Linked DNA regions of Pedosphaera parvula Ellin514. The protein of the gene in region 2 interacts with the protein of the main gene of each other region in a pairwise test. Links are inferred from orthologs where the notes say so. Each region holds a gene or a part of one and is shown on either strand. Other genes may lie near its edges.

The links.
Region 1: the proteins of grpE (region 2) and CFLAV_RS03840 interact in binary tests that used the Escherichia coli proteins (3 or more experiments, as listed by UniProt). The link is inferred for Pedosphaera parvula Ellin514 from one-to-one orthologs.

What each region holds. Positions count from the first base shown.
Region 1 is NZ_ABOX02000004.1:14,647-30,411, reverse strand. The notes cover bases 8,375-11,347. They hold CFLAV_RS03840 (Nramp family divalent metal transporter), read right to left. Parts: upstream 10,565-11,347; coding sequence 9,185-10,564; downstream 8,375-9,184. Other genes in these bases: CFLAV_RS03830 (type II secretion system protein GspD), read right to left, coding at 11,195-11,347; CFLAV_RS03835 (DUF971 domain-containing protein), read left to right, coding at 10,787-11,089; CFLAV_RS03845 (universal stress protein), read right to left, coding at 8,741-9,175; CFLAV_RS03850 (aminotransferase class V-fold PLP-dependent enzyme), read left to right, coding at 8,375-8,705. Also shown: CFLAV_RS03890 (prepilin-type N-terminal cleavage/methylation domain-containing protein), read right to left, coding at 1-751; CFLAV_RS03885 (hypothetical protein), read right to left, coding at 759-1,019; CFLAV_RS03880 (hypothetical protein), read left to right, coding at 1,252-2,037; CFLAV_RS03875 (formylglycine-generating enzyme family protein), read right to left, coding at 2,394-3,170; CFLAV_RS03870 (hybrid sensor histidine kinase/response regulator), read left to right, coding at 3,341-5,587; CFLAV_RS35925 (hypothetical protein), read left to right, coding at 5,666-6,076; trxA (thioredoxin), read left to right, coding at 6,124-6,456; CFLAV_RS03855 (type II secretion system F family protein), read left to right, coding at 6,479-7,483; more of CFLAV_RS03850, read left to right, coding at 7,554-8,374; more of CFLAV_RS03830, read right to left, coding at 11,348-13,033; CFLAV_RS03820 (hypothetical protein), read right to left, coding at 13,551-14,039; CFLAV_RS03815 (hypothetical protein), read right to left, coding at 14,061-14,633; CFLAV_RS03810 (hypothetical protein), read right to left, coding at 14,635-15,300; pilus assembly protein PilM, read right to left, coding at 15,306-15,765. UniProt on the Escherichia coli protein: H(+)-stimulated, divalent metal cation uptake system. Involved in manganese and iron uptake. Can also transport cadmium, cobalt, zinc and to a lesser extent nickel and copper. Involved in response to reactive oxygen.
Region 2 is NZ_ABOX02000036.1:29,043-44,628, reverse strand. Bases 8,817-11,610 are described here. They hold grpE (nucleotide exchange factor GrpE), read left to right. Parts: upstream 8,817-9,830; coding sequence 9,831-10,391; downstream 10,392-11,610. Other genes in these bases: CFLAV_RS22360 (RsmE family RNA methyltransferase), read left to right, coding at 11,575-11,610; dnaJ (molecular chaperone DnaJ), read left to right, coding at 10,400-11,542; CFLAV_RS22375 (glycosyltransferase family 117 protein), read left to right, coding at 8,817-9,706. Also shown: CFLAV_RS22395 (PA14 domain-containing protein), read left to right, coding at 1-2,608; CFLAV_RS22390 (autotransporter outer membrane beta-barrel domain-containing protein), read left to right, coding at 2,933-5,020; CFLAV_RS22385 (RNA polymerase sigma factor), read left to right, coding at 5,230-5,772; more of CFLAV_RS22375, read left to right, coding at 6,212-8,816; more of CFLAV_RS22360, read left to right, coding at 11,611-12,330; CFLAV_RS22355 (class I SAM-dependent methyltransferase), read right to left, coding at 12,332-13,423; CFLAV_RS22350 (type IV pilus twitching motility protein PilT), read left to right, coding at 13,480-14,574; CFLAV_RS22345 (type IV pilus twitching motility protein PilT), read left to right, coding at 14,589-15,586. UniProt on the Escherichia coli protein: Participates actively in the response to hyperosmotic and heat shock by preventing the aggregation of stress-denatured proteins, in association with DnaK and GrpE. It is the nucleotide exchange factor for DnaK and may function as a thermosensor.

The DNA.
Region 1 (15,765 bases), on a different replicon or contig from region 2:
CCGGGTAGTCGGCCAGGTTGGCGCTGATGGCAGGTGGGAAAGCGAAGAATGCAACATGCCCATCGCCAAAGAGAATGTTGAAACGCCGCTGGCCCTTATAGTTGTGCCACCATGTGCTTGGATCGTTGGTGATGTTATTACCGGGATATTCCCAAACCCAATCGCCCTGAATGATTTTATTGAGCGGACTGGCCGCAATGTCGCTGCCTTTGATGGGCGTGGCGCCGTGGGCATAATTCGGGTCTATTTCCGCAGTAATGTGTTGTACGCTCCAGCCGTCCACGTCGTGTTGTACGCAGTAACTATTGCCATAAGCGACGAAACAGTTATTTACCTGGTAGATGGCTTCGCCCTTGTCGGAAGGACACCGCCAGACCGAGGCTGCGGGAACATATTTATTCAAAACCCGGTTGGTATAGTCGGTGGTGACGCCGAAAGCGGCGGCGACACCTGGAGCAAGGGCGGGATAGGCGCCCTGTTGGCCTCCGGCTGACGCCCAACCTCGAATCCAGGGGTACGAATCATTATTATCGCTGACATACATCTGCCAGCCCAAGCCGATCTGATGCTGGTTGCTGGCGCACTGCGCCCTGTTGGCCCCATTTTTTGCCCGGTTCAGTGCTGGCAGCAGCAAGGCAGCCAGGATCGCGATGACGGCAATAACGACTAGCAATTCTATTAAAGTGAATGCCAAAGTCACCGCTAGTCGTAAAGGGGGCGGTCCAACGTAATTACACTTGTTTTCGATCATTTTGGCTTTATTTGAGATTGGGAAGAATTGCGATCAGTGTCATTACTTCGGTGCCCCCTTTTTCGTTAGTGGGAATGGGGCCGCAGGTTTGGCATTTAAGCGGGCTGAAAGCTGAGGCAATCAGAGCTCCAATGAGTCCAAAGAGCATGCCGGCACCACGGTTGGCGTCGCGTTTGAGTTTGCCACGGCAACGTGAGCACCAGTAACCGGTCGGAACAGGCGGAGGGCTCTGGGGCATCGGAGGCGTTGCATTCTGATGGTGGTTCATAGCTTCTTTGACGGAAAATCTACAAATGTGGCTTTGGTGAGTCGAGGAGCAAATGGTTGCGATTTTCTGCGGACTCAGTTGAAATATAAGAATGAATCAAAGGACATCTGGCAGTGATGACACGTCAAAAACATCCCCAGATTTTTCCTGCAGAAAGCTCCGGTTTGCAAAGACTGCGGCAAAAATTTGCTTCTGGTCGCCGTTCGCGGGACTGCTGACTGTAATTAGCTGTATGACACTGTTCGAACCTCTCCGTCTCAGCGAATCTTGGAAAACAGCGGTTCTTCTAGCGACTGCTTCCCTCTGGCTTTGTGGGATTTGTTTCGGAGTCGTAGCCATAAAAGAAATGAAACAACATGGCTCGAAAGGTCTTTTTTGGCGCTCATTGAGCGGTATGATGATGAATGTGATGCTTTTAGGGGCGATTTCTTATGGACTTGTCTACCGGCATCAATGGTCCGTCCAGTATGCAAAAGCGGAAACTCTGGAGCAGAAACTTGCTAACGAAACCTGGCTGTTTTCGAATGCATACAGCACGGCTTACGCAGCGCTAACAAATCCACCAGTGTTGAGTATGGTTTTGGTTAAGGAAAAGGCAGATTTGGAAGCGCGGAAGAAGGCGACGCTGGCATGTATTGCGGCAAGCCAAGAACTTATAGCTTTCTGGACAAGCGCTGCTGCCCGCCTTGCAGAGGAATTGTCTCGTGCCAACCTTTCTCCCGACGTAAGGAAGGAATATCTGCAAGATTTCATTCGGTCGGCTGAAATAGACAAGCCCGAGTCACTCAAATATAGGAAAGTACAGCTTCTGCGTGAACAGGCTATTTTAGGTTATTTAAATCTGCTCGAACAAAACTGGGGGAAATGGACCTATGATCCAAAAACCCAATCTGTCCGCTCCACCGACGGACAGTTTATGGAGAACTTCACGCGAGACTTGGAGAAGGTCAATGAGTTAACAAGTGAGCTAAAACAGTTAAAGAAGCAGTTGGAAGAGCGAAGAGCAGTGAAAATTTGAAATCACCTCTGTGAACCTGGAAATATGATACCAACGCGCAACAAATCATTTTCAAAGATGATATCAAGGGGTCACACCAGAATGGCACTTACTTAAGACCCAAAATTTTGGCACTCAGGTTCTTGCGGTGAGTGACTCCGGGGATGGTTGCAAAGAGAATGCGGCGCGATAATTGTTCCATGCGTTTGAGGATGGCGCGGGCGGTCCTAAAGGGGGCACGCATTAGGACATTGGGTCAAGAGATAAAAAGGTATCGGTCCCAATTATTTTTCTTTTGGGTCAATTACCGCTGCCGGAGAGCAGGCCCATGCCAATCCAAACACAAACGCATCATTTCATTTCTGATTCAGCAGCTACTACTTCTTCCCCGACTGGACCAGCAAACAGCGAAAGCCAAAAGTATCCTTGCGTTCATCCGGTCGGGCGTAATATCTGAAATCAAGCCGCAGATTGACACTAATCCAATCCTGCCACGAACCACCGCGCAGCACGCGATAAGGCATCGCCGACCCCAGGCAAAACTCCATCACATTTCCTCGAACGTCATATAAACCCAGGCTGTTCGGCGCCAAACTCCCCACCGGACTCGTGCTTGACCGCGACCCATTCGCGCTCGTCACCGCCTGGGCCAGGCTCGCATCCGCCACCAATCCCTCCCATTGCCCTTCCGTCGGCAAGGTGTAACTAAAACCCTCCGGCAACTTTTTCTCCTTCAATTCCTGTTCCGTAAGCTTCTGGCAAAACTCCACCGCATCATCATACGTCACACTATCCACCGGCAATCTCGCTCCTGAAAAATGGCTCGGAGCGCTACCCATCACCAACTGATATTCCCTCTGCGTCACTTCATATCGGCCAGCCCAGGAGCCACCGCCCAGCTTAACAAACTCCATCCCCACACTATTCGTGTAAGGATCCCCCGGCATTTGCGGAGTCGCATTGGTAACCAACACCGGGACAGGAATCGTCACCGCCCCAATGGCCAGATTTGTCTTCACCAGCACCGTATTGTTCGTCACCACCTTGCTCAACTTCAGCTGGTTCGTCTTAACCTGCTGCTGCCCATCGGCCGACCTGGCCACCCAGCCGGACAAAACAATCAACCCACAAATCGCTGCAACCTTAAATCTCATATCATAACGTTAGCATATAATGGGCCAATTCGTCCCATCCTCCTGCTGCCACGTTAGCTCCAACATGACCCGGCGAAATCAGGCCCGGATGCCTGCAGTTTGCCAAAAGCAAGGCTTTACGATGAACTTGGCATTCAACCAGCTAATGAGCTTGAGCAAAAAGAACATGCATGTATTGGTTCACTAAGATTGGCCCGGATCTGCATTTTACGCGCGAATACCTGAAGGCGGGCGTCTTGGTTTCTTTACTGAGTGTCTGGGTTTTAGTCGCATTGTTCTATTATCTGAACCGCTACACCAAGCGACGCTACTTCAGCATCTGGACGGTGGCCTGGTTGTTCTACGCCTTGTGGATGAGTCTGAGCTTCGGCTTTCAAGCCGCCGGAGAGCCCATCCAGCTTATGCTTCAGCAATGGAGCATCGGCATATCGGCAGTCTTTCTTCTTTGGGGCAGCCTCGCCTTTCTGGGACATCCGGTGAGACAATCCAGTCTTGCGTGGTTCATGGTCTTTCTCCTGGTTTGGAGCTATATCGGGGCTTATCATTTAAAAAGGCCTTTGGAGATGCAAATACCCATCCTCTGGCTGATCGCCATCGCCAGCTTCTTCACGGCCTACAGTTTTTTTAAATATCGTCGCAAACAGCCTTATGTCGGAGCGACTCTCCTCACCATCGGCTTTTTCCTCTGGGGGTTTTATATGGCTGCTTATCCCTTTCTCGAAAGAGCGGAGAATTGGACCAGCCTTGCCCTCTTTAGTTCTGCCGTTCTCCAGCTAACCCTGGCGGTAAGCATGATCATCCTCGTTCTGGAAGAAGCCAGGCATACGCTCCAGATCATTGTGAGCCAGGCCCAAACCCGGATGGAAGAGCGTGATGCCCTCGCATCCAGGGTTATTTCCACGGAAGAACGTTACCAGAAGCTCTTTGACCAGGCAGGCGAGGCCATTGTGATCACCAGCGTTGATGATTTTCGAATTTTGGAGATTAACCAGGCTGGCGAAAGATTGCTGGGCATCCAACGGAACGAAGCCGACCAGCATTACTTGATCACATTTTGCCATGTGAAGGACTCCAGTTCAGCCATTCCCCAAAACAGCGGGGAATGGTTTCAGTTCCTTTGCCGCCAGCGGCCTCTGAACCTGGTGCGCAAGAATGGTGGCATTGTTTCGTTGGAGGTAAATGTCAGTCAAATCAGTTTGGACGGCACTCCCGCTTATCAATTCTTTCTTATCGAATTAACCGAACGCGCCCGCCTGGAACAGCAATTGCGCCAGGCGGAAAAGCTTTCCGCCTTGGGCCAGATGATCTCAGGTGTGGCGCATGAGTTGAATAATCCGCTGGCGGTCGTCAAAGGGTATCTTGAACTCGTCCTCGCCCACCATGAGGTGAATCCTCAAACCCGCGCTGATCTTGAAAAAGCCGCTCATGAAAGTAATCGCGCCGCAAAGTTGGTCACCAACTTTCTCTCCTTCGCGCGGGAACAACCGGCTCACCGGGAACTGATCGTTTTCAATGAGCTCATCAGCCGGTTGGTCGATTTTTGGAAACTGGACGCCTCGATGGCAAAAACTGAAATGATACTCGAGTTGGATCCCGAGCTTCCTCCCGTATTGGCCGATCCGGATCAAATCCAGCAACTGCTCGTGAACCTCCTGAACAACGCCGTACAGGCCATGGCTGATATATCTGGTCCCGCCAGGCTAAAGCTCCAAACCCGGAGGGTGGGGGAGAAAGTGCAAATTGCGGTGGAAGATAGTGGTCCCGGTGTTCCTTTGCATCTGGCCACAAAAATTTTTGAGCCTTTCTTTACCACCAAGGAAGTTGGCACCGGCACTGGATTGGGGTTATCCATCGCACACAGCATCATGACCGAGCATCAAGGCCGCATCTTCTATCAGGCCGCATCATTGGGTGGTGCCGGGTTTGTTTTGGAGTTCACCGCCTCACAACCCAATCCTCGTGAGCGGGTATCTTCGGGCGACACGGCGATGTTCACCCGGGCAAACGCGATTCTCAAGTCGTGCAAAGGCAACATCCTGGTTTTGGACGATGAAAAATCCCTGGCGGAAATGCTCAGCGAAATGCTTGATCTGCTCGGCTATACGATTACCACCTGCCATGTTGCCACGGATGCGTTGGAATTGATTGAAACACAGGATTTTGACCTCGTGGTTTCAGATTTTCGTATGCCAGGAATCAACGGCCAGCAGTTTTACACCATGGCGGTGCATATCAAACCAGAGCTGGCACGCCGAATTATTTTCGTTACTGGCGACGTGGTAAACACCGAAACCAAGGCTTTCCTCGAGTCCACTGGCAATCCTCACCTGGCCAAACCCTTCAATCTTAGCAACGTGAGCCGCGCGGTTGCCGAAGTGATTGAGAAAAATCGCGAGGAAGTCGCCCTCCCAAATTAATGCGGGAACTGGCATTTAAGGTGGAATAAGAGTTTGACAGTCGGACGGCACAACTTTAATTTGGCCTAAAGACATACTATGGCAGATCAAAATCCAAGTTTGCCCGGCGGCGCGGTTCCTCCTCAACCGCCCGAAGGGGCCAAGGTTCAACCTAAAAAGGAAACGGTTCGCATTAACCTGCCGCCAAAGCCTTCTGCAGCTCCAACGATTAAACTGCCGACTTTGCCTCCGGGCGGTCCTTCTGCAGTTCCTGGCGCTCCGGCTTTTACCACGGCTCCGACTGCTGCTCCGGCAGCACCTGCCGCTGCACCTCGCATTGCCGCCGCTCCTGTGGCTGCTGCACCCGCCCAGCGTCCGGTTCAGCGCGCCCCGGTGGCACCACCGAAACCTGCGCTCAGCACCATCGATGTGGTGCTCGCCATTGCCGCTGCAGTAGCCGGCCTCGTTGCCGTAGGCAGCACGGTCTATTGCATGAGCCTCTTTACCTAAGCCGGTATCGCCCATCATAAATTAACATTTAGAAGACGTACCAAAAAATGGCATCTCCCAATATTGTAGTTCTGACCATAGAAAATTTTGAACAACAAGTTCTTCAGGCCACCGCACCTGTTTTGGTGGACTTCTGGGCAGAATGGTGTGGTCCCTGCAAAATGATCGGCCCGATTCTTGATGAACTGGCTGATGAATATGCCGGCCGGGCAATCATTGCGAAAGTCAACATTGATGACCATCAATCGCTCGCCACTCAGTACGGAGTCCGGGCGATACCAACGTTGCTATTGTTCCACAAGGGACAAGTGGCTGAGCAGATGGTCGGGTTGCGCAGCAAACGCGATCTCAAGGCCAGCTTTGACCGTGTCACTGCTTGACCTGTGACCGCTGAGAGGGAGTATGGCTGCCATCAACACTCCCTCCTCCATTAGAAAGCGCGCTGAGCTTTACCATCAGATTGCTCAGCTCGTTGCTTCAGGTATCGGATTGATCTCAGCGCTGCAACTTATCCAGCGCAATCCCCCTTCAACTGCATTTCGCAAGCACATTGAGCGCGTGCTGGAGCACTTAAACCATGGCTCGACCTTTACGGATGCCATGCGTGCCACTGGGTCATGGCTGCCATCCTTTGATGTTTATTTGATCGAGGCCGCCGAGAACAGTGGTCGCCTGGATTCAGTTTTTAAGATGCTCGGCGATTACTATGCCGACACCGCCAGGCTTCAAAAGCAAATGCTCTCCGACCTTGCTTATCCAGCACTGGTTCTGCACATGGCCGTTTTCTTGTTTCCCTTGATCGATTATTTTAAAAACGGCAGCGGCGCTCTCTTCCTGATTAAAACCGCGGGTGTGATAGTTCCTCTTTATGCAATCATTTTCGGCCTGCTTTATGCATTTCAGGCTGAACGTAATGAAAAGTGGCGCGCCAGCCTTGAACGTGTGCTCAAGGTGGTTCCGGTTTTTAGCACAGCCCGGCATTCCCTGGCGCTGGCGCGTCTGGCCGCCGCTCTTGAGGCACTTATTAATGCTGGAGTAAACATTGTTCCGGCATGGGAAATGGCTGCTGCTGCCAGCGGTTCACCTGGTCTGGTTCGTACCGTGATGGCGTGGAGAGCGCGGATTCTGGGTGGACAAACTCCCGCCGAAGCAATTCGTCTGGTTCCCAACCAGTTCCCCGACGTTTTTACCCAGCTTTATACGAGCGGAGAAATCAGCGGTCAACTGGATGAGTCCTTGCGCCGTATCTACCGGTATTACGAAGAGCAGGGCAGGGCGCGGATGAGTTTTCTGGCGAGTTGGGTCCCGCGAGGTCTTTATATGGCAATCGCGCTTTTTGTCGGCTACAAAGTCATCACGTTCTACCAGGGATACATCAACCAAATCCAACAAGCCGGTGGATTCTAACGCGGCCCCCGACCTTTTTGCGGATTAACTGGCACCTTGCACATTCCGACTGTTTTCTTAATTTAATTCCATGACTTTATCCGAACTGCTTTCAAACGAAGAGCTGCGTCAGCACGAGTTTCCCGTGGCCCGCGAGAAAATATTTCTGGCGCATGCCGGGGATTGTCCCTTGCCGAGACGCGTCGCCGAAGCGGTTGCCAAATACGCTCAACAATGCACCTTGGGCGATCAGGAAACGTTTGTTTACCCTCAGATTGTGGAAACTGGCCGGCAGTTGGCATCTCGGTTAATGAATTCCAGGCCGGAAGAAGTTGCTTTCGTTGGTCCTACTTCACTCGCACTCAGCTTTATCGCTGGCGGCCTCAAGTTTAAAAGGCACGATAATATACTGGTCTATTTCGATGATTATCCATCGAACGTCTATCCCTGGATGGCTCTGGCGAACAAAGGGGTTCAAGTCAGGCTGATTAATGTTCGCGAACTCGGTGTCATTCGGCCCATTGATGTTCTTGGGCAGGTCGACGAACAGACGCGTTTGGTCGCCCTGGCCTCCTGCCATTTTGTTGCGGGCTATCGCATCGATTATCAGGCCATCGGCAAAGCTCTGCATGATCGCGGCATTCTATTCTGCCTGGATGCAATCCAAACTCTCGGCGCGTTTCCCACCACGGTCGAACATGTCGATTTCCTCGCCGCCGATGCGCACAAGTGGCTTCTCGGACCGTGCGCTGCCGGATTGATGTATGTGCGTCAATCGTTGCAGGAAAAGTTGGATCCACATGTTTACGGCTGGAACAATGTTCGTTGCCCCAATTACGTGGCTCAGGAGCAGATTGTTTATCGCCAAAATGCCCAGCGCTTTGAAGTAGGCTCGCACAACTTCTTTGGCCTCGTTGGATTGCATGCAGCCATGGAACTAATCCTTGAAATCGGCGTTGAAAATATTGCCGCCGAACTCTTGCGCAAACGTGCCTGGCTGGTTCCTGCATTGGAAGCCAAAGGTTATAAAGTCCTCCAGGCAAATGCTGGAACGGTTAATGCCAGTGGGATTGTCACGTTTCATCGACCCGGAACAGACCTGCCCGCCTTGCATCAGAAGCTCGAGACGGCAAACATTGTAACCTCGCTGAGGGCCGACCGAGCCGGCCAGCGTTACATTCGCCTGTCACCTCATTTCTATAACACCGATGCAGAGTTGCATCGATTGTTGGAATTGCTCTGAGACTGCCAGGTGGTTCCTGAGCGGGGGCGGGCAATTCAAGCCCGCTTCGTTCCGGCTCTTACCAGCAGGATGGGAATTGTGGTTTTGTGCCGGACTTCGTGGATCGTGCTCCCGAGAAAAATGTCGGCCAGCAGGCGATGACCATGAGTCGTCATGGCGATCAAGTCGCATCTTTCACGCTCTGCCGTTTTTAATATTTCCGTGGGAGGATCTCCCATCGCCAAATGCGCTGTAACTTGTAAACCGGAGGCACGCAGTTTTTCAGCCGTTTGTTCCAGGTAGTTTCGATCGACTATAATCTCCTCCGAGTCGGCCAGTTGGAGTCGATCATAGTTGCGCGCCACCCACCCGTCCGCAACATGCACTAAAAGTAGATGCGAATTAAACTGCTTCGCCAGCTCTGTTACATGCGGCAGCAAACTTTCGTCTGCCTGGCCATTCTCCAGGGCTACTAAAATTTTCCCGTACATGAATGTCCTTCAATGGAACAGTCGTGCGATGAGCTGCGTAAGTCCGGACCAATCCAGCAGATACTTCAAATTCAATACCACAATGATACCCGTGGTTAGCCATGCCAACACCTTGAGCCAGGTGGGATTTACAAATTTACCCATTTTCTTCCGATCGGAGGTGAAAATAACCAATGGAATCACCGCGAACGAGAGCTGGAGACTCAAAACCACCTGGCTAAAAATCAGTAGCCTGGCCGTCCCGCTTTCACCATAGAGTGCCGTGCAGATCACCGCCGGAATAATAGCTAATAAACGGGTCAAAAGTCTTCTCACCCATGGACGCAGCCGAAGGTTGAGGAATCCTTCCATTACAATTTGTCCGGCCAGGGTTCCGGTTAAAGTTGAGTTCTGGCCGGATGCCAGCAACGCAACGGCGAAAACGGTGCTCGCCAATGTCGCACCCAGTGTTGGACTCAGCAACTTGTAAGCATCCTGGATTTCCGCCACTTCGTTTTGTCCATGACTGTGGAATGCAGCTGCGGCAACGATTAGAATGGCTGCGTTGATAAACAGCGCGAACATCAGTGCCAGCGAAGAGTCCAAAGTCGCAAATTTTATTGCTTCAGCCCTTCCCTCGGTGTTCTGCTCATATTTTCGCGTCTGAACGATGGAGGAGTGCAGATAAAGGTTATGCGGCATCACGGTTGCACCTAATATTCCAATCGCAATATAAAGCATCTCCTTGTTCCTGATCACCTCGAGTTTCGGAATAAACCCTCCCAAAACTGCTGTTACATCAGGACGGGAAAGGATGATTTCGATCAGAAAACACCCTCCAATGGAGAGGATAAGCACTATTACGAGGGCCTCGATGTAGCGAAAGCCTTTGTTTTGCAAATACATGACGGCAATGACGTCCAGTGCCGTGATGCACACGCCCCAAAGGATCGGTATCCCAAATAAAAGATTGAGCGCGATTGCTGATCCGATGACCTCAGCCAGATCACATGCAGCAATGGCAATTTCGCAAAGCAGCCAGAGCGTCAGAACCACTGGCTTGGAATAATGATCACGGCATGCCTGCGCCAGGTCGCGACCCGTTACAATGCCTAGTTTGGCGCTGAGCGATTGGAGGAGGATCGCCATCAAATTGGATAAAAGTATGATGCTAAGCAGGGAGTACCCAAACTTTGATCCTCCAGCCAAATCTGTAGCCCAGTTGCCCGGATCCATGTAGCCGACGGCTACCAAATAACCTGGTCCAGAAAAAGCCAACAGCTTTCGCCAGAACCCAAGCTCTTTGGGAATGGCTATCGTACGATGTGCCTCCTCCAGACTGGGAGTCTGATTCGGCAAACGCCAGCCATCTTCCGTTCCCTCGGAAGCTGCCTGGTTATTTGCTTTCATTTTGAGCCGGGAAGCCATGGCAATTACGGACGCAACGTAAAGTTAAAAAGATACTCCTTTCTGTGGCACCGTGAAAACTTCGTGTTCCATCGCATTGTGATAAGCTAATTGATGAAAACTTTGAGTCAATAAAAAAAGTTAGACTAGGCTATATTATTGGTCATGTCCCATCTCAGTGTTAAGGGGTGGACGCATATGGCTGTTCAAAGTTAACTTTGAGTCATGCGACCGCTGGATATACAACCGATTGGCAATGAACTCGCGATTAAATGGGAGGATGGGACTGAATCTTTCATCTCTTTGGAAAAGCTGCGTCGTCATTGTCCTTGTGCCGGGTGCAAGGGCGAAATGGACGTGATGGGAAACGTCTATAAAGCTCCAGATCAGCCCCTGAACGCCCGTGCCTTTCAGTTGCTGCGGATTGCAAACGTAGGGAGCTACGCAATTCAACCAGTTTGGGCTGATGGTCATGCCACCGGCCTTTATACTTTCGATTACCTTCGGAAAGTGTCGCAGGCAGATTAATTCTTTAGCAGGGCAGGGCGGTGACCTGATGGTAAAACAGTCACCCGTACAAAGCAAAACCACCGTTCTTACTGGAAGAACGGTGGTGCGATAATTTAGCTGAGACTATTTAGAGCTGGCGTCGTCGCTATCAGTTGCAGTCTTTTTCTTGCCGAACAGATTGCTCCAGTCTTGAGGTTTGCCGCTGTCCCAGGCACCGAAGTCAGTGCTATTTTCATCCGGCAGCTTATGCTTGAGGAAGTCGGTTTGTGTGGGTTGGAAGTCCTCAGTCTCCACAATGGTAGGTGTGACGAAGATAATCAGGTTCTTCTTGTTCTGGGTCTTGGATTCATGGCGGAAAGCCGCGCCAAGGTAGGGAATATCGCCCAGGAGTGGCACTTTGATGTAAGACTTGGTTCTGTCGTCGCTCACCAGTCCGCCCATCACCAGCGTATTGCCGCTGGGAATCAGCACTTGTGTGTCGATGTGACGAACATCAAATATATCAGCTTCGTTGATCTGGCCCGAAACGATTTTCCTGTCCGTGCCTGCCACGCTGGAAACTTCAGGAATGACTCTTAGGCTGATCATTTTGTTGGCCGAGATACGTGGAGTAACCTTTAGGATTGTTCCAACGTTTGTATAGGTAACTTCAGATCCGCCCGGGGAGCCCTGAGTGCCCGCAGTGGTTTTGAAAATGGGCTGAGCGCGCGTTACTGACAGAGTGGCCGTCTCATTATCCAAAGTCACCGCCCGGGGAGTGGACAATACTTGGGCATCGTTATCTGTATTCAAGAAGGAAAGAACCGCACTGGCTCCGTCAGCATTCAGGAAGAAGGTATTTGGAAGAAATCCATTATGTGTATTCGCAGCAATCATCGGCTGCGTGGGGTCAAGTATGGTGCTTGGAACTGCTTGCTGGTCAGGTGTCCCAAATGGATTTGCAGGTGTTGGAGGTGTGCCTCGGGTAAAAGGTGCTGCAAGTATCGAGTTATTACCAAAGCGAACATTCTGTGCTGCAGCTGTGCCCGTCCAGTCAACACCTTTCGCGGTGGTGGGATTCTTGGAAGTCTCAACCAATCGGGCCTCAATTAATACCTGCTTGGTGGCAGTATCCAATTTGGCGACTAATTCATCGACTGCGGTGAGCTCCCTGTCCGTCGCCAGGACGACCAACTGGCTGGTGCGCACATCCGCGGCTACTCTACTGCGCTTGTCTTGCAGCACTCCAGTGACGTTCAAAACTATATTGGTTACGTTCGCATATTTGAGTTGGATAACGCGCGTGACCAGTGGTTCAGGAGCAGCTGGGTCTTTGACTGTAATTCTGGCGATCTTCGTCCTCGGATCATCGACGATTGTTAAATTGTAATTCCCTAATACTGCGTTCAAAGCCTGGTCGGCAGTGAGATTCTCCCAGCGCAAGGAAACCATCGGTTGGGGATTCAATTTGCCATCGGGACCGGCCACTCCGTAATTGATTTTGGGATCGAGCATGTAATTGAGTCCGGCCTGACGTGCGAGATTCTTGATCGCATCCGTCAACGGAACTTCGTCCATGACAATCAGGGGAATGACGGCATTAGGATCACGTTTTTCAGCCGATCCGTTTGTCGTGGCAATGGTGGCGCCAGTAGCGGGACTGGCCGAAGCTGGAGGCGTTGCAGGGGCGGTCGGGGTCCCCGTGGTTTTGTCGGCCGATACCGTGGCGTTGGTGTTGGCCGCGGCGGCTGTTGAGTTGGTGTCCGCAGATGCCGGTGTTGCCGCGCTGGAGGAAAGGTTGGCGGCTGTTGAGTTGGTGTCCGCAGATGCCGGTGTTGCCGCGCTGGAGGAAAGGTTGGTGGCCGTTGAGGAACTTTCCGGCGGCACGCTGGCGGGCGCTTGATTCGTGTCAGTCGGCTGTGCCAGGGCTGCACTGGCGACGATAAGTCCTACCAGGCTGAGTAATGTGGCTTTGGATTTCATTTTGATTTGCTTTGTGTTTTCGACCGTGTATCGACAATTGACAGTTAATTACTGCAGGTTTTGTTTTAGCAGCAAAGGTGCCAAGCGGTTTCCCGCCCGAAATTAGAGGTAATACTGAGCAAATTGCCCATTAGCAAAGAAGGCTTGTCTATCATTAAGACATCGTTTGAATGGTGGGGGAGGGGCATCGGAAAGTAAGTAATTCTAATGAAAAATGCGATTTCTCAAGAAGGACATCGCATGCATCACACGCATTAGCAGAGATTAACCAGATGGAAATCCTTGTGCAGGTGGAGCTCGATGGGTTCAGGCTGGCTCTCTACCTTTATGAAAACTGATGACTCTTTGATATCAATGCAATGGACCTTGGCCTTGCTCCCGTTTGCGGTGGTGACTTCCGCAGATTCTCCCACTTCAACTGTCCGATTGCTGATGAGAGCCAGACGATGTAATGAAAAATGCGATGCCTTAAGAAGGGCATCGCATTGCATCAAATGCATTAGCAAAGATGAATCAGCTAAAAATCCTTGCGCAGGTGGAGCTCGATGGGTTCAGGCTGGCTCTCTACCTTTATGAAAACTGATGACTCTTTGATATCAATGCAATGGACTTTGATCTTGCTCCCGTTTGCGGTGGTGACTTCCGCAGATTCTCCCACTTCAAGTGTCCGATTATTGATGAGAGCCAGGCGCTGACCAGCACTACCAGACAATGCTTTCAAGACCAGGCTGGAGAGCGCAACCACCGGCAGAGCGTTCGTTGTCACGAGGGCGGGGATCGGCCGCCGCAACGTGTCTGGATAAAATGGATCCCTGATATTTTTCGCGGTGAGGTCGAACACCGATTGCGGAATGACCGCATCGGCTGCGACAGAGTTAGTTTCCCCGCCGACCGACCCACCGGAAGCCGGTTCTGTGGGAGCGGCGTGGGAACTTGGTGAAAAGATCATCATGCCAGCGGTCATGCCAGAAATTAAACTAATGATGATACTTCGCGGAATGGTCATAAAAGTGGTTAATCAGGAGGCTTAGGGTTTTACGAGTGTGACTATTTCCATTCGGAAAGCGAGTCTTTCCTTCTCATCAGGATTATTTCCCGGCGATGGTTCCAACGTGAGGTTTTGGACGCGCATATGGGGGAAATGATTCTCCAGATCTGCAAGAAATTTCCCGAAGTCATAATAAAAGGCAGTTCCGCCTATCCCCACAGTTGCTTGCTTATAGGGAAAAGAGGGAAACATGGTCACGTCCGCGACTGCAGGAGCTCCAAATTGAGGCACCTCCACTCTATAGGATGGGACATTAAACTGTTTCAAAGAGCTTACAATCCAGGAAAACAAATCTCCTGAGGCCATGGTGGTTTCAATAAGATCCAACTTTTGTGAACACCCATTCAGATCGGAATTCAATTTTTTGGCGTCGGCAACCGTCTTTAAAACGGTTTGCATTTGCTGATCCAACTCCCCAATCTTTTTTGAGACTTCGTTCAGCTTGGTGTTCTGGTAACTGATCAGGCCAAACCACAATCCTGCAATGATCCCGGCCACGACCATCGCGACTAAGACCATGTGGGTACGCTTTTCCTTGGAAATTTTCTTCATATCAATGAATTCTTTCAGGGTACCGGCATTCAAACGTGAACTGAACAAAGGGTTTTCCCGATTCTGCGTCGAGCTGGGGAGTTGCCAGATTCTTCAGACGGATTTCGTTCGTGGTCAGATGATTTTCCTTAAAGTAAGAATATTGAGAAATTGCTTCTTTGAAACGATTGACCTGGTCGCCTCCGGGATTGGCGCTTGAATCCCTGGCATCCAATGTAAGGAAAACCCTTTCCGTGGACTTGCCAGGTTTCCCTGGTTTGTTGCTGTCGCCTTTGACCGGGGGGGTTACTTCATAATTTTGATCCACCCGGATCCGTGTGATGTGAATTCCATCCACCACGGTATGTTGCAGGGAATCCAAAAGCGTGGCATAGAGAAAACGGTTTGTGGCCATGATTTGCAACGCCGTCAGCTTTTCGGTTGTTTCGCCCAGTTTCTTCCTGTCCCTTAAGATTTGCTGGTATTCGTTCGTCCTCGTACCCAGCCTGGCTTCCAAAGTGTTAAGCTTGGCATTTTGGGTCATGACCTTGACCTGGAGGGAACTGCTGAATACCAGCACCAGGCACACTGCCATGATCCCAGCCCAAATCGTCCGTTTTACCGGATCTTTGCGCCGGAGATCTTCTGTGGCTTGCGCTTCGGCAAGCAAGTTGATGCGTATAGGCATAGGAGTTAAAATGCAACAGCAGCAGCGCCAACGGCTACAGCTAATTGGGGGGCCACCTGGTCAATTTCTGCGGATTGCAAAGCGGGGAGTTCATTTTGCAGCGAAGCAACCGGATTCCAGGCTTTGCAGTGGACCATCAGTTCAGCTTCCAGGCTCTTAATGATGAATTCAGAGCGCGCCGATCCGCCGGAAATATAAATCTGACTGACCGATTTATCCTGCTGATGTTCGAAGAAGTCCACCGAAGCTCGCAGCTCGCGTCCAAGAGGAATCAAAATTGGTTCCAAACTTGATTGAACTTCCGCCGGCATGCCGACTTTTATCCCTTCAGCTTCAGCGTAGCTGATGCTCATGGCTTCAGCCAAACCCTGTGTCATGCGGTCGCCGCCGATGGCCACCACACGGCTCAGGATTAATTGACCATTGTTAAGCAAGGAAATCGTAGTGCTCTTGAAACCGATGTCC
Region 2 (15,586 bases):
TTACTATCCGTTTCGCGTGATTTACTTTGCTGGCGGATTGGAACCGGCGAATCCCGGAACAACCGATCCGAGCCTCGAATTCTTTTCAACGGACGTAAATGGTGTCAAAACGCTGGTCAATGACACCAATGTGGCCGGCTATATCCCTGCATTTCAGGCCGCAGCCACCAAGCCCTATATTTCCGTACTCAATCCGGCGCCAGGTGATACCGGCGTTCCCCGTGCCGCCACGATCAACGCGACTCTGGTTGACGGCTCCATTACCGTTCAAACGAACACTATCCAAATCCAGTTGAATGGGGTGGTTGTTACACCGGCGATTACTTCAGGCGGAGCTGGCATCACGAGTGTGCAATACCAACCCGCCACACCTTTGTCCCCCAACTCCACCAACACCGTCCAAATCGCCTTCACAGATACCAGCTCTACTCGTCGTACAAACTCCTATCAGTTCGTGGTTGAAAACATCCTGACCCAGCTTTGGGCGATTCCCCCGGCATCCGCCGCCAATCCAACCTGGGCAAAATGGATCACTTCAGCTGGCACGGAACGCGGCCTGGCGTACAATCCAAAGACCGGCCATGTGCTGGTTATCAGCCGGAATTCCGCCACCGGTGCCGACGGTCCGAATGCTTTGGGCGTAGGTGTCTTCGATGGCAATACCGGTCTTTATATCAAGCAGCTAAATCTCGGCACCATCGCCTCCACAGGAGTAGGTACGTTTAAGTTAAACATGATTGATATCGCTGACGATGGAGCCATCTATGCATGCAATCTGACAACCTCATGGGCCACCGTTCCACTGATCATCTATCGCTGGCAGGATGAGAACTCGACGCCAACAACTGCCTTTAGCGGGCTTGCGCTCGGTGGCTCGACACGGTGCGGCGATGATTTTGTCGTCCGCCGTTCTGGTGCGGGCACCCAGATCCTCGTCTCCGGAAACAGTGCTGTAAATACGGTACCGATTTTCAGCACGACTGATGGCATCAATTTTACCGGCATAGCTCTCAGCGTTGCCAATTTGCCGAATGCCAGTGTTCGTTTGGGCCTCGCCTTTGGTTGCGGCAACACATTCTACGGCCAAACCACCGCCAACTCCACGAAGTTCGTTTCATTTAATAGCCCTACGTCAACTGTCGCCAGTCTGACTGCATCCTATGCCATCTATGATAAACAGGGCTCGCCTGGGTTTGGCCCAATCGGCGTGGACATTGCCAATCAACGTCTCATTGGAGATTTGACGCTCCCGAATACCGGCTCGTCTCATTCGATGAATCTGTTCGATTTAAATGCTCTCGTCGTCGCCCCCACAACCAACAGCCCGGTGGATGCCAAACCATTTGCCGTCTCGGTTGGCACTTTTGGAACCGGCTCGGTTGACTTCACTCCTGATGGCAGCCGGCTCTATACTCTGGACAGCGGCAGCGGCATCATCGCCTTTAGCCTGGCCCCAAAACTTGCTGCGCCCAGCATCTGCAGCCAGCCGCAAAATTATATCGTCCCGCGCGGCGGCCTTGGATTCTTCGATGTGGGTTCCATCGGTTCACTTCAGAATTATCAATGGCGATTGAACGGAGCCAACCTGGCCGGCGCCACCAACCGGACCTTGGACCTTCCTAATGTTCAATTGGCCAACCTGGGAAATTATACTGTCGTCATAACGAATTCTCTCGGCCTCATCACCAGTTCCATCGCCGTGCTGGACTTCCCGCTTGTCATCACCAATCAGCCAGTGAGCCAGGTGGTCGCTGTTGGCGGCGCCGCCAGCTTCAGCGTGGCGGCTGATGGCAATTCTCCATTTACCTATCAATGGAGTTTGAATGGCACCAACGTTGCCGGAGCCACTTTATCATCTCTGACTATTAACAACGCTCAGCAATCCAATGCGGGCGGTTATACGGTGCTCGTCACCGACCCGCTTGGCCAAACCGCCACCAGCCTGGTAGCAAGCCTTACGGTTGGAACCTTGGGAAATGGCACCGGTCTGAATGGCGATTATTACTCCAACCAGCTTAAGACTTTTGCCAGCTCTCCTGATCTCAACCGTATCGATCCCACCATCGATTTCGACTTCGGCTCAGGCTCACCCGATCCTTTGATAACCGTCGACAACTTTACTATTCGTTGGACCGGTCAGGTGCAACCGCTTTATTCGCAAACTTACACCTTCTACACTCGAACTGATGATGGTGCCAGGTTGTGGGTGAACGGACAAAAAATCGTCGATCGTTGGATTGACCAAGGTCCCACCGAGGCGAGCGGCACGATCTCTCTCGTCGCTAATCAAAAGTATGATATCATCATGGAATATTACGAACACGCTGTAGGTGCTGTGGCACAATTAAGTTGGTCCAGCCTAGGCCAGGTTAAACAAATTATTCCGCAAACCCAACTCTACCCGGGCGTATCGGCTCCCAACCCCAAGCTCACTGCTGCAGGAGTAAGCAATGGTACTAATCTCATTCTGAATTGGACGGGATCTTACACCCTGCAAAGCTCCCCCAACGTCGAAGGACCATACGTCGATGTCACAGGCTCAACGAGTCCGTACACCAATGACCTCACTGCCAATCCGCAAATGTTCTTTCGATTGATTAGCGAATAAGGAACGATTGGTTTTAAGTCAGTAAGCCGGAGCATTTCTGCTCCGGCTTTTCTTTTTTTAACACTCATGTGAGGAGGTAATGCTGCGATGAAAAATTCACTGCCTCGAAAACCACCAAAAGTGTCCAATAATGATGCACAAGTCGTTATATTAGTGAGACTTACATGAACATGTAGCAAGAAAATTTCACCTTTTAGCTCAAACACAATTGACCTCCCCATTGTCAAGCTGCTTTAATTATTCTTATGAGTATCTACCTACCACTGGCCTTAGCGGCAGCGTTTTTCGATTAGTAGGAAGATTCCAAAAAAATATTTAACATTCATGAAAAAATACGCCTACACTCGACTATCGGTCTTTCCTTCCTTTTGGAAGAAAAGAAAATTACTATCCCTTGCTGTCTTGACGGTTTTAAGTTCGCTCTGCGCGAGCAACCTGATGGCAGAAACCGTTTATGTTACAGCCCGGGCTCTGATCTCACCCTCTAATACTACTGGCGCGGGAGCAAACCAGGACGGCACTTACTCCGAAACGGGCATAACCCTCGGCGATACAAGCGCAAAGAGCTCGGTTGCCGACGCTCCTTCCACACGGGGTGGTTCCAGGGCATATACATCAAGCCCGCTGGTCACCTCTCAAAGTGCGGGTATAGACATTAAGCCCGTCTTGGCCATTGGAGGGGCGGCTTACCTGATTGAATACACTTTCGATAGTTCCGCTAACAACGTGACTACGAATGCCATCTTTTCAGCATCCTGCACGGGAGGCACATTATCATTCTCCAGCACGGACAAATTTCAGAGGAAGTATGGTACCAAAACCTGGCAAACCGTCGGGTACATCACCAACGCTGTTGGTAATTTGGCTCCGACTATCAGCTTTCGTTATTCAAGTGGAAGAATATCTTCAGCCGAAAACAACCGACTTATTGTGGACTGCTTCCGGTTCACTCTGGCACAACTTTGCCAGAGCGTCGCCTCACCTTCCATTGATGGTCCTGTCGCTATCGGTCAGACTGCTGTGACTGTTACCGGAGTGGCAGCCAATGCCACGGACGTCTCAATTTATCAAATTACTGCCAGTGGAACGCAAAAAATTGGCGAAAAGGCCTCAGGCCTCGTCGCCGGTAACAATTCGATTCCTGTAACCGGTCTGGTGAAACTTGCTCAAATAGCAGCAACTCAAACCATTGCTGGCCAGGAGAGTTGCGTGCCTAGCACAGGACTGTTCGTCGGGGGAGGCGCCAATCCTAGTGTTCGCATAGCTCTGAGCATCCGGGAAACATCCAGCACCGGCCCAGTTGGCCAAACTGGTAATACCGGCAGTGGGATCGTACATTTCCTGGGCGCGACCCAAGTCTCATCACAAGCTCCCATTGATGCTCCTGTGTTTTATCCGAGTAACACCTGGCAGACGGTCTCCTTCCAATACGGCACAGCAACCGTTGGCGATGTTCCAACTGCTTTCGGCAACGCACTTCCAGGCTCTGGCTATGCTGCCAACGACTACGTGGATATTAAGGTTTATGCCTACGAAACGATTAACGGCTCAACCGCTTACTCGGCGAATCCAGTGTTTTCGGCAGGGAACGGTTACACGTCCAGCAACGATGTTTACCGGGTCCAATGGACTTGGGATGCAGTTCCTGGAGCAACCGGTTACCGCCTGCTTCGTCAGACTAACTTTTTTGGATACAATGATTACCGTGACGTGACCAACAACAGCTATACTGATTCGAATACGGGCTGGACTGTTGGATCACCAACGCTCACTCCAAACAGCATCCCTCTCTCACCTTCCATCCAATGGAATCCTACAGTCGGCAATGCCAATAACATTGCTACTTCATGGGGAATTTTAGATTCCATTGACTTTGCAATCAATGGCACCGATTCCGGACCATTCGATCTCTATATCGACAATGTCCAAAATGGAACTACTGTCTTCCAAACTTTCGAAAATGGTACATCTATCTTCCGCCAGCCCTCATTCTCGGGAACTACAAGCGGAAATATATTGGCTAATCCGAATGTTTCCGCCGTTACCAATATCATTGCCGATACCGGCACTAACTCACTCCACGTCCGCTTCCAGTTTAGCGGCACGAATAATACGAAGTGGCTCAGGTTTACCACATCTGGAGCCGATCCGATGGTGAATATGACGGACCCAATCTCGTTCCGCATGCTCCTGTTGCCGGTTGGCGCTCAACAGCCCCAAGCGCCTCCTGGTAAAATCAACGCAGGCATGGATGCAAAAAGTCACGTCATCCTCAATTGGACAGGCTCTTACACTCTGCAAACTGCTACGAGCGCAAGCGGTCCATATACTGATGTGGCCGGACCGGTCTTGAATAGCCCATATACGAATACGTTCAGCGGTGCGCCCAGATTCTTCCGACTTCGCCAATAAGCGCACAGCAAAGATTGGTTCTTAACGACAAACCGGGACGCAAGTCCCGGTTTTTTTATTTCTCCAAGCCTAAAAGGTCGACATTTTGACCGAAGCGTGGGCATACCTTCGTATCATTTTTGTATTAAACCACTTACATCCATAAATATTCCTTTTCGTTTTTATACAAATTCCTCCATCTTGGTGTCTATAGGTCGGAAACATTAAAAGTGAGCGGTAATAGCAACATCTGGTGTCAGAAGATTTATGAGGCTAAAGCCTCAGGGTTAATCCTTTATGGTCGCGCCTTAGGTCTCTCTCACAGCGAAGCTGAAGACGTGCTTCAGGAGACCTTTCTGGCCTTGATCCATAAAGAGGAGATCCCCAAGGAACCGGAGTACTACTGCCTTCGCAGTTTTCGCAACCGTGCTCTTAATTACCGCCGAGGTCTCTGGCGCCGATTGAAACGTGAACTGGAATCACATCATTGGTTCGAAAAGAGTTCGACGGAATCACCACATGAGCGCGCAGCCATGAAATGTCTCGCGGAACTGCCAACGGAGCAGCGCGAAGTAATTGTTTTAAAGATCTGGAATCAACATACTTTCGAAGAAATTGCCAACCTGTTCAACCTATCACCGAATACCGTCGCCGGAAGGTATCGTTATGGTTTGCAGAAGCTTAGAGTCTGCTTGAAAGGAGAAAATTATGAACGACTGGAGTCAATTGGAGAAGGAGTTGCAATCATGGATTCCCCGTCCGCCCTCGGATAAAATCAAGCAACAGTTATTTCCCGAGGCCATGCTGCTTCAGAGCCGACCGCTGACCTTTCCTTTTTGGTCCTGGTTTGCCCCTGCTCTCTGCATGCTAATCTTAGCCTGCACCATCTGGCTTTCTCACAACGATGTCGCCGGACACTTACCCCTTACGTCCAGCAACTCCAATATGTTAGTCAGCTTATCTGATCACAAATTGCTCCCCGGTTTGGCTGCCGACCGCCAATGTCAGGAATGGAACGTATTATCTGCCACATTCATTCTGGCCAGCCTTACCATGCCTGACCGTAATTTGCTTACATTTATCTCTTCCACCCCAACTTGGAGGGAGGGAAACAGCTTATCCACCACTTTTGATTGGACAAAAACCCCTTCTTCCCTGTCAACTACCGGCTCTTTTCCCTCGTGGAAGACCAATATCGAGAAACTTTAATTAATGAGTGCTGATAATTTAAAACCTACTGACAAACCCAAAACAGCAGTACAGCCGCCTAAGGTGATTGTGCCGCCGCTGTTTCGTAAAGTCGATTGGCTGACTTTCGCCCTTACCGCCATCCCAATTTTTATTGGGTATATGCTGACCTTGGCGCCCGACCTGACACTTGAAGATTCTGGCGAGTTGGCTACTGGCTCCTTTTACGCCGGGGTTCCCCATCCTCCTGGTTATCCTCTCTGGACTATTTTCACCTGGGTTTTTACCAAGCTTATTCCTTTCTCAAACACTGCCTATCGAGTCTCGATTGCTTCTGCTTTCTCCGGGGCGGTAGCTTGCGGACTGCTCTCCCTGATCGTTTCTCGAGGCAGTAGCATGATGATCGAAAGTATCGAAGAATTTAAGGGCATTTCCCGCCGGGCGGAAAACGCCATCTGCCTGGTTTCCGGTTTTGCAGCAGGCATGCTTCTCGGTTTTAACGGATACATGTGGAGCCAGTGCGTCATTGTCGAGGTATATCCCTTCAGCGTGATGTCCCTCATGGGCATGGTTTGCTGTCTTTTGCGATGGATTTATGCTCCGCAGCAACGGCGCTACCTTTACTGGGCATGGATTCTCTTCGGGATTTGCTTTACCAACCATCAAACTCTCATTGTGGCAGCCATGGGTCTTGAAATCGCAATTCTTGCTGCTCAACCCAAACTCGGACGAGATCTGGCCCTCGCCAACTCCGTGGTCTACCTCATTGGGTTGGTTGCCTTGAGCACAAAGCTGCTCGGTGATTTCCAACCCAATCAAATGGTATTAATCATTTACCACATCGTAGGCGTTTCCTCGATCATCACCTGCGGTTGGCTGACGCTTACCACGAAAAAACTCGGCACTGAAATACTGCCGGTGATCATCATGTTCAGCCTCTTTGTAGTTGGCGCCGCCCTTTATCTCTGGATGCCCATCTCTTCCATGTCCAATCCCCCTATGAACTGGGGCTATCCTCGTACCGTTGAAGGTTTCATTCATGCCCTGACCCGTGGTCAGTATGAAAAGACCAACCCAACCAATTTCTTCAACGACCCTCAGCGGTTTTTCATCCAGCTCGGCATGTATTTTGATGGAGCCCAGGAAGAATTTAACTACGTCAGTTTATTAATCGCACTGGTTCCCTTCTTCTTCTTCTTGAAAATGCAGAGGCGTGAACGGGCCTGGCTGATTGGTCTTATTGGTCTCTGGTCATGCCTGGCTATCCTCCTGATGATCTTGCTGAATCCAACTCCGGATCGCGCCACTCGCGAACTGATCCGCGTGTTCTTTACTGCATCTTATACCGTGATTGCCATATTCGTTGGCTACGGTTTGACGCTCATTGCGGCCTCCTTGATCACAAATTATCAGCGTTTTCGATTGTGGGCTCTGGCAGGAGGCGCACTGGCAGCCGCATTGGCCCTGTATTCCCTCTCAACCACCACCTCGACCATCTTTGGCAATGTGCCGGACATGAATGGAATTCAGCAGTTCTTCTATGCCATAAAGAAAGCATTTGCACCGAACCAGTATGGCCTGCCTATTTTTGGCGGACTGATCCTGATCGGTTTGGCAGTTCTTTTCACAATATTGTGTTTGGTGTCAGTCAAAAAACCACTACTGCCGGTTGCTTTGGGAATTTTTGCCCTCCTCCCTCTCAATTCCATTCTCTCGCATTGGTCTGACAATGAGCAGCGTGGACATCTTTTCGGCTATTGGTTCGGGCACGATATGTTCACGCCGCCTTTTAGCATTTACCCCGAAATGACTAAGAATGCGGTTTTGTTCGGTGGCACTGATCCCGGCCGTTTTTGTCCTACTTATATGATTTTTTGCGAGAGCTTTATCCCCCCTCGCTGCAAACCTCTGGATCCTAAATTTGATCGTCGCGACGTTTATATCATCACTCAAAACGCGCTCGCGGATGGCACCTACCTTGAGTATATCCGTGCCCAATACAACCGCAGCACGCAGATTGATCCTCCATTCTTCCAGGAATTGTTGCGTTCGAAAAAGGAAAAGGAAGACAATTATAAAACGAACATTCTAGCTGGCCTCGCTTATAATGTCCTGGATAAACCGTTTCTGCGCTTGGGCGCAAAAATTGAAGCCCAGCGCCGCGCTGAAGGTGTATATCCTCCCAATGAAATCTACACTCCGACACCAAAGGACTCAGAACAATGCTTCCAGGAGTATCTGGGAGACGCCCAGCGCCGGTATGCTCATGACGAGCAGCGTCCTAATGAGGCAAAACAGATAAAACCGGGGGAGGACGTTCGGGTCATCGAAAATCGTGTTCAGGTTTCAGGCCAGGTCGCTGTAATGTCCATCAACGGCCTGCTGACCAAGACTATATTTGAGCACAATACTAATAATGAGTTCTTTGTCGAAGAGAGTTTTCCTCTGGACTGGATGTATCCCTACCTTACTCCCTTTGGCATCATCATGAAGATCAACCGACAGCCCCTGGCTGAATTCTCGGCTGACATCATCAAGAAAGACCATGATTTCTGGGCTAAATATTCAGAACGCCTTACCGGAAACGTGGTTACCAACGAGACGTCAGTCAAGGACATCGCTGCCTTTATTGAAAAGGTTTATCTCGAGCGCGATTTCAATGGATTTAAAGGAGATCGTAAATTCGTTCGTGATGACCAGGGACAAAAAGCCTTTTCGAAGCTCCGTAGTTCCATTGGCGGAATTTATGCCTGGAGAGCCAACAATTCACCACTGGGAACCCCGGACCACGAGCGCATGCTGAAGGAAGCCGACTTTGCTTTCCGCCAAGCCTTTGCTTTTTGTCCATACAGTCCAGAGGCCGTGTTTCGGTACGTTCAACTATTAGCCAGTCAAAACAAGCCGGAAAAATTGGATGATGCCATTTTGGTTGCGAGTACCTGCTTGAAACTCGATCCTTACAACACACAGGTGGAAGGTCTGGTTAAGCAGCTCAAGGAAATTAGGAAGGGCGGTTATACCATGGCTCCTCCGCAGAATGCTCCTCAACCCACAGCAAACATTCCGGCTTTGGAAAAAGAATGGGCAGCCAACCCTGTAAATTTCCAAGTCGGATTCAACCTTGCGGTTGCCTACCTGCAGACCCAACAGAACGACAAGGCATTCCAAATTCTGGACCAGATTCTGAATAGTCCCAAAGCTGACGCCAACGCAGTCCTTTCTGTCGCCAGATTATATGCTCAGCTTGCGAACTCTCCCAAATTGGAAATTGCGCTGGAAAAACTTGCAAAAATGGAGCCGGACTCCCCGGAAGCATCCTATGACCTCGCCGCGATGAAAACCGCGGTCGATAAGCCTGAGGAAGCCATTCAGGCATTACGTAATGCCTTGGCCGCGAACGCTAAACGGTTGGCAAAAGACCCTAAAGCCACCAATCTCTCAATTACTGCCAAAAATGATCCTCGGTTTGATAAACTACGGAAAAATCCGGAATTTCTGAAACTTGTCGATTCAAAGTAGTTAATCAAGTTTACCTTACATCATTGGTAAGCTTATGAGAGTTGCCCATAGGCAAATAATCATTTATTTTAAACAATATTGATTTATTTCCATAGGGAACAATTCGGTCATAATGAATAACACAATGCCAGAAGTTAAACCACCAACGGACATGGAGAGTGCGGAAACTCAAAATCAAGCCAAGGCTCTGGTGCCAGAGCCATTGTCCCCTGAACAGATTGAGGATCTGAAGACTCAAGCAGCCAAAGCGGACGAGAATTGGCAACGTGCTCTCCGCACAGCCGCCGACCTGGACAACTTCAAAAAACGTGCGAGCCGCGAGAAGGAAGAGGCCATCAAGTTCGCCAACGAGTCACTCATCAAGCGACTGGTGCCAGTACTCGACAATTTCGATGCCGCCATGGCCGCAGCCAACCAAGCCCAGGGAGGGTCGGTTCAGTCGCTGCAGACTGGCGTAAACATGATCCTTCAACAACTCAAAAACGCGCTCGCTGAATCGGGTTTGGAGGAAGTGGATGCCACCGGCAAAACTTTTGATCCAAATCTCCATGAAGCCATTTCTCAACAGGACAGCACTGAAGTCCCCGAAGGACAGGTTTTGCAACAATTGCGCAAGGGGTATAAATTGCGGGAACGATTGATCCGGCCTGCCAGTGTAATGGTCGCCAAAAAACCTGCTGCTTAGATCTTCCAATGGCTAAACGAGATTATTACGAGGTGCTCGGTGTCGAGCGCACTGTCGAATTCGAGGAAATTAAAAAATCCTACCGCAAACTCGCTGTCAAATTTCATCCTGACAAAAATCCAGGCGATAAGGCGGCCGAGGAGAAATTCAAGGAACTCGGTGAAGCCTATGAGGCTCTTAGCGATCCTCAGAAGCGGGCTGCGTATGACCAATACGGCCACGCTGCATTCGATCCCCGGATGCGAGGTGGTGGTGGCGGACGCGCCGGAGGCTTCCACGATCCTTCAGATATTTTCCGTGAAGTTTTCGGCGGCGGTGGTGGCGGCAGCATTTTCGAAGACTTGTTCGGCGGTGGGCGCAGCGATCCCACCCAACCGCAGCGTGGAGCCGATCTCCGGTACGATATGGAGATTTCGTTTGATGAAGCAGCCCACGGCGTTGAAAAAGAAATTACCGTTACCAAGCAGGACCGTTGCGACGTTTGCAATGGCACTGGCGCAGAGAGCGGTTCCAAGAGCAAAACCTGCCCCACCTGTGGCGGTCGCGGTCAGGTGATCAGTTCACGTGGCATTTTCAGCATAGCCCAAACCTGCCCTCGTTGCGAAGGTGCTGGCCGGGTCATCGAGAAGCCTTGCAAAGCCTGTAATGGCGCTGGTCGCCGTGAACGTACTACCAAGATCAAATTAAAGATTCCTCCTGGTGTTGACACAGGATCGCGTCTGCGTTCTTCCGGGAATGGCGAAGCTGGACTTCGAGGCGGTACTCCCGGTGACCTCTATGTCGTCCTCCACGTCAAGCCACACGAAATATTCCAGCGTGAAGGTGACGATCTGATCTGTGATGTGCCCATTAGTTTTGTTCAGGCTGCCTTGGGATCGGAAATTGAAGTCCCAACGCTGGCAGGTAAAACTCATATCAAAGTTCCTGCTGGAACACAACCTGGCACCACCTTCCGGCTTAAAGGTAAGGGCATGAGAAACGTTCAAGGATTTGGCTCAGGAGATTTGCACGTCCGTGTAACCGTCGAGGTTCCCGCGCATCTTAACAGCGCTCAAAAAGCGAAGCTGCAGGAATTCGCCGCCTTGTGCGATGAAACCGTCAATCCTCTAACCAAGGGTTTCTTTGAAAAGGCTAAAAACCTTTTCAGTTAATCTCAGTTCGTAATCAGAAGGAAATCTGTTCAATGCATAGATTCTATTTGCCACCAGAGGAATGTAAGGAAAACACATTAATTCTGACCGACCGCGAAGCGCATCACGCGCTGCAGGTCCTCAGGTTACGCGAAGGGGAAAAGCTGGTGGTGTTGGATGGTGCAGGACAGGAGATTCTGTGCGAGGCGCAAAAAGCGGAAAAGGATCAGCTGAAGTTAAAGGTCCTGCAACGCAATTTCCAGCCGCAGCTGCCTTATCAAATCACCTTGTTCCAGGCCATACCCAAGGGAAAAATCATTGAGACAATCATACAAAAGGCCACCGAACTTGGCGCTTTCCGCATCGTTCCCCTGCTCTCTGATCGCGTAGTTACCCAGTTGGATGATGAAGGGGCTGCCTCCAAGGTGGAAAAATGGAAACAGACTGCAATCGAAGCCATCAAACAATGTGGTTCGCCGTGGCTGCCGCAGGTCGATGCACCGGTAAGTCCGAAGGATTATCTGGCTCGCGGTGAAAAATTTGAACTGCCATTGATTGGCTCGCTTCAAAATGATTGCCGTCATCCCCGTGAATATTTCAAAACGTTCCACAACGAACGGAAGCGGCTCCCGAAAACTGTGTCGATTTGGATTGGTCCCGAGGGCGACTTCACTCCCGCGGAAATGAACCTCATCAAATCTGCGGGAGTGCTCCCCATCACTCTGGGCAAACTGGTGCTGCGTAGCGAAACCGCGGCCATTTATTCCCTTTCGGTTCTCAACTACGAGCTCCAGTCCAATTACGCTTAGTCTATTCAGCGGACTGCACCAGCACGCGGAAAGATTCTCCCAGATGCTCGGGATGCGTGAGAGTTTGAAATTGTCGGACCTTGCCGGAATTCCACGCTGCATGGTGTCCTTTCCGCTCAAAAATCCTTCCGGCGATCCGCGTCAAAAACTGCGCTTGCGACCATAGACCTTCCGTTTTCAATCCCTGACTTTCACCTGTCTTTTGAACAGCGCTGAAATTTACATGCGCAGTAATATCCTGGTTACCTGCGTCCGCCAGTAAATCATCTGATTGGTGGTGCCGATAATAACTCCTTAAAGTTCCATTTCTTCGCGCTGGAGTGAGGAACTGATCGGCTGTTAATCCATAATCAATAGCCAGCAATTTGCCGGACTTTAACTTGCCGGCTGCCTGCCTCCACCAATTCAGGGCCACAGGACAGACCTCGGTCGTGAATTCATCTGGCAAAACCGCGGTAAATTCCTGAGGAAGTTCCAGTAGAGCTCCCCCAATCTCTGGATTTGTTTGTGGCATGCGTGACCACGCAAATCTTCCACCTTCTAAAATCACCCCCCATTCAAACCACTTCCTTTCGCTGGCATCCCAACCCATTCGATGCACCGGCATTGCGTCCAATAATTCGTTGGAAAAAATCACTCCGTTGACGCCAGTCTCAGGCGTCTCCTGCCACGACCGATACCAACGAACCGACCGTGCCAATTCCCCCAAGGTGTCTGCCTGCCATCCCTGCCGCGCTTCCGAAGGCTCTATAATCCAATACTCCAGATTATCGGACAGCTGAGGTTGCAGCACCTTTATCTCCTGCAAAATGTCACGGGCCAACCGCCCATCATGCGCTCCCGCTTCCACGATCTGGCATTTTGCCACACTCAGAGCATACAGCCACTCGGAGAACTGAAATGCCAGCAATTCTCCAAAAAGGGCGCCCACACTCACGCTGGTATAGAAGTCACCCTTCCTACCAGGCGATACATCCTGTCGCTCATAGTATCCAAATTTGGGACAATACAGCGCCAGTTCCATGAAGCGCGAAAAGGGAATAATCCCCTTCACGAGCACCTCTTTTAGTATGATTTCATTGATGTCGCTCATTATGTAGTGCCGTCCGCATGCCTAGGCACACTATCTGCTATTTAGCTTACAGATTTATGGCGAAAATTGATGCATTCTTCAATTTAATGTTCGAGCAAAAGGCTTCCGACCTGCATCTGTCCTCAGGGAATCCTCCCATGCTCCGCATTAATGGCGAACTTCATCGTGTCGATTATCCTCCGCTGGAAAGCGACAATCTAAAGATGATGCTATACGAAATCGCCCCGGAATATAAGATTAAACTATTCGAAGAAACCGGTGATGTCGATTTCGGCTACGAAATCCCGAACATATCCCGCTTTCGTGCCAATTTCTTCAATCAAAAGAACGGTATTGGCGCGGTGTTCCGCCAAATTCCCAGCCGTGTGCTTTCTTTCGAAGATTTTGAAAAATTTGATGCGCCGTTGCCAGCAGTGTTAAAGAAGCTTTCCATGCTTCATAAAGGCCTGGTGGTGATTACCGGTCCCACTGGCTCGGGTAAGTCAACCACGCTGGCGGCGATGATTGATTATGCAAATAAAAATCGTCGCGACCATATCATTACCGTGGAAGATCCCATTGAGTTCGTCCACGAAAGCAAAAACTCGCTGGTCAATCATCGCGAAGTAGGCATTCACACCAAATCATTTGCGGCCGCGCTGCGCGGGGCTTTGCGTGAAGATCCTGACATCATTCTGGTTGGTGAGTTGCGCGATCTGGAAACGATTGAGCTCGCTATCACGGCAGCTGCCACCGGCCATTTGGTCTTCGGCACGTTGCACACCCAAAGCGCAGGTAAAACTGTCGATCGTATCATTGACGTGTTTCCGGCCGAGCAACAGAACAAAGTCCGTGCCACGCTGTCAGAAGCCCTCAAGGGCATCGTGGCTCAGAACCTTTTCAAGCGAATTGATAAGAAAGGTCGTGTTGCAGCGCTGGAGATTCTCGTGTTTACCACGGCGATCGCGAACCTGGTTCGTGAAGGCAAAACCCATCAAATTCCAGGCATGATCCAGGTGGGCAAGAAGCACGGCAACCAACCCCTTGACGATGCGATCATGGAACATGTGCGTATGAAACGCATTTCACCCGAGGAAGCCTACGACAAATGCCTGGATAAAAAGAAATTCCGTCACTTCCTGGCCACTCCGCCCGATGATGATGAAGTTTGAAATCCCTTTAAATTATGCGACGTCCTGAACTGGATTATATTCTCTCAACCATGTTGGACTCCGCCCCGGAGGTATCCGACCTTTTGTTCACCGTCGACAAGCCGCTCCAGGTGGAAGCAGCCGGCGAACTGGCTCCGGTCTCTTGCGATCCTCCGATTGAAAAACTCACCCCTTTTCAAACTGAGATGATTGCTTTGAATCTCGTTGGGGAAAATATCTGGAATATCAAGGACCTGCTTCGGACTGGCTCTTGCGATTCGGCTTACACCGTTATTGACAAAGCCCGCCTGCGTATCAACATTTTCTCCCAGCGCGGCAATTACTCCATTGTTCTTCGCAAGCTGAATACCAAAATGCCAACGCTGGAAGCGTTGCAGCTGCCTGAGATTATTTACCAGGTTCCCAATGAAAAGACCGGCTTGGTCCTGGTTACTGGTGCCACCGGCTCGGGTAAATCCACCACCATCGCTGCCGTCCTGAATGAGCTCAACCGGACCAGGGCCATTCATATCATCACCTTGGAAGACCCGGTGGAATTTGTTCATCCGCATGAGAAGTCTACTTTCAATCAACGGGAGTTGGGAAGCGATTTCGACAACTTCGCCAACGGCCTGCGCGCCGCATTGCGTCAGGCACCGAAGGTGATTCTGGTCGGCGAAATGCGCGACCGTGAAACTGTGAAAATTGCTTTGAGCGCAGCCGAAACCGGTCACCTGGTTTTGAGCACTCTACACACCGTCGATGCTGGTCAGACCATCAATCGTATCCTGGGTATGTTCGAGACGGACGAACAGGAGCAGATCCGGGTTCGCCTCGCAGATACACTGCGCTGGGTTGTCAGCCAGCGTCTTGTTCCAAGAATCGGCGGTGGTCGGCATGCCATTCTGGAAGTCATGGGCGCCAACCTCCGCACAAAGGAAACCATTGTTCAAGGTGAGAGCGAAGGCAAAAGCTTCTACGAAATCATCGAAGCCAGCCAACCGTTTGGTTGGCGAACATTCGATTATTCGGC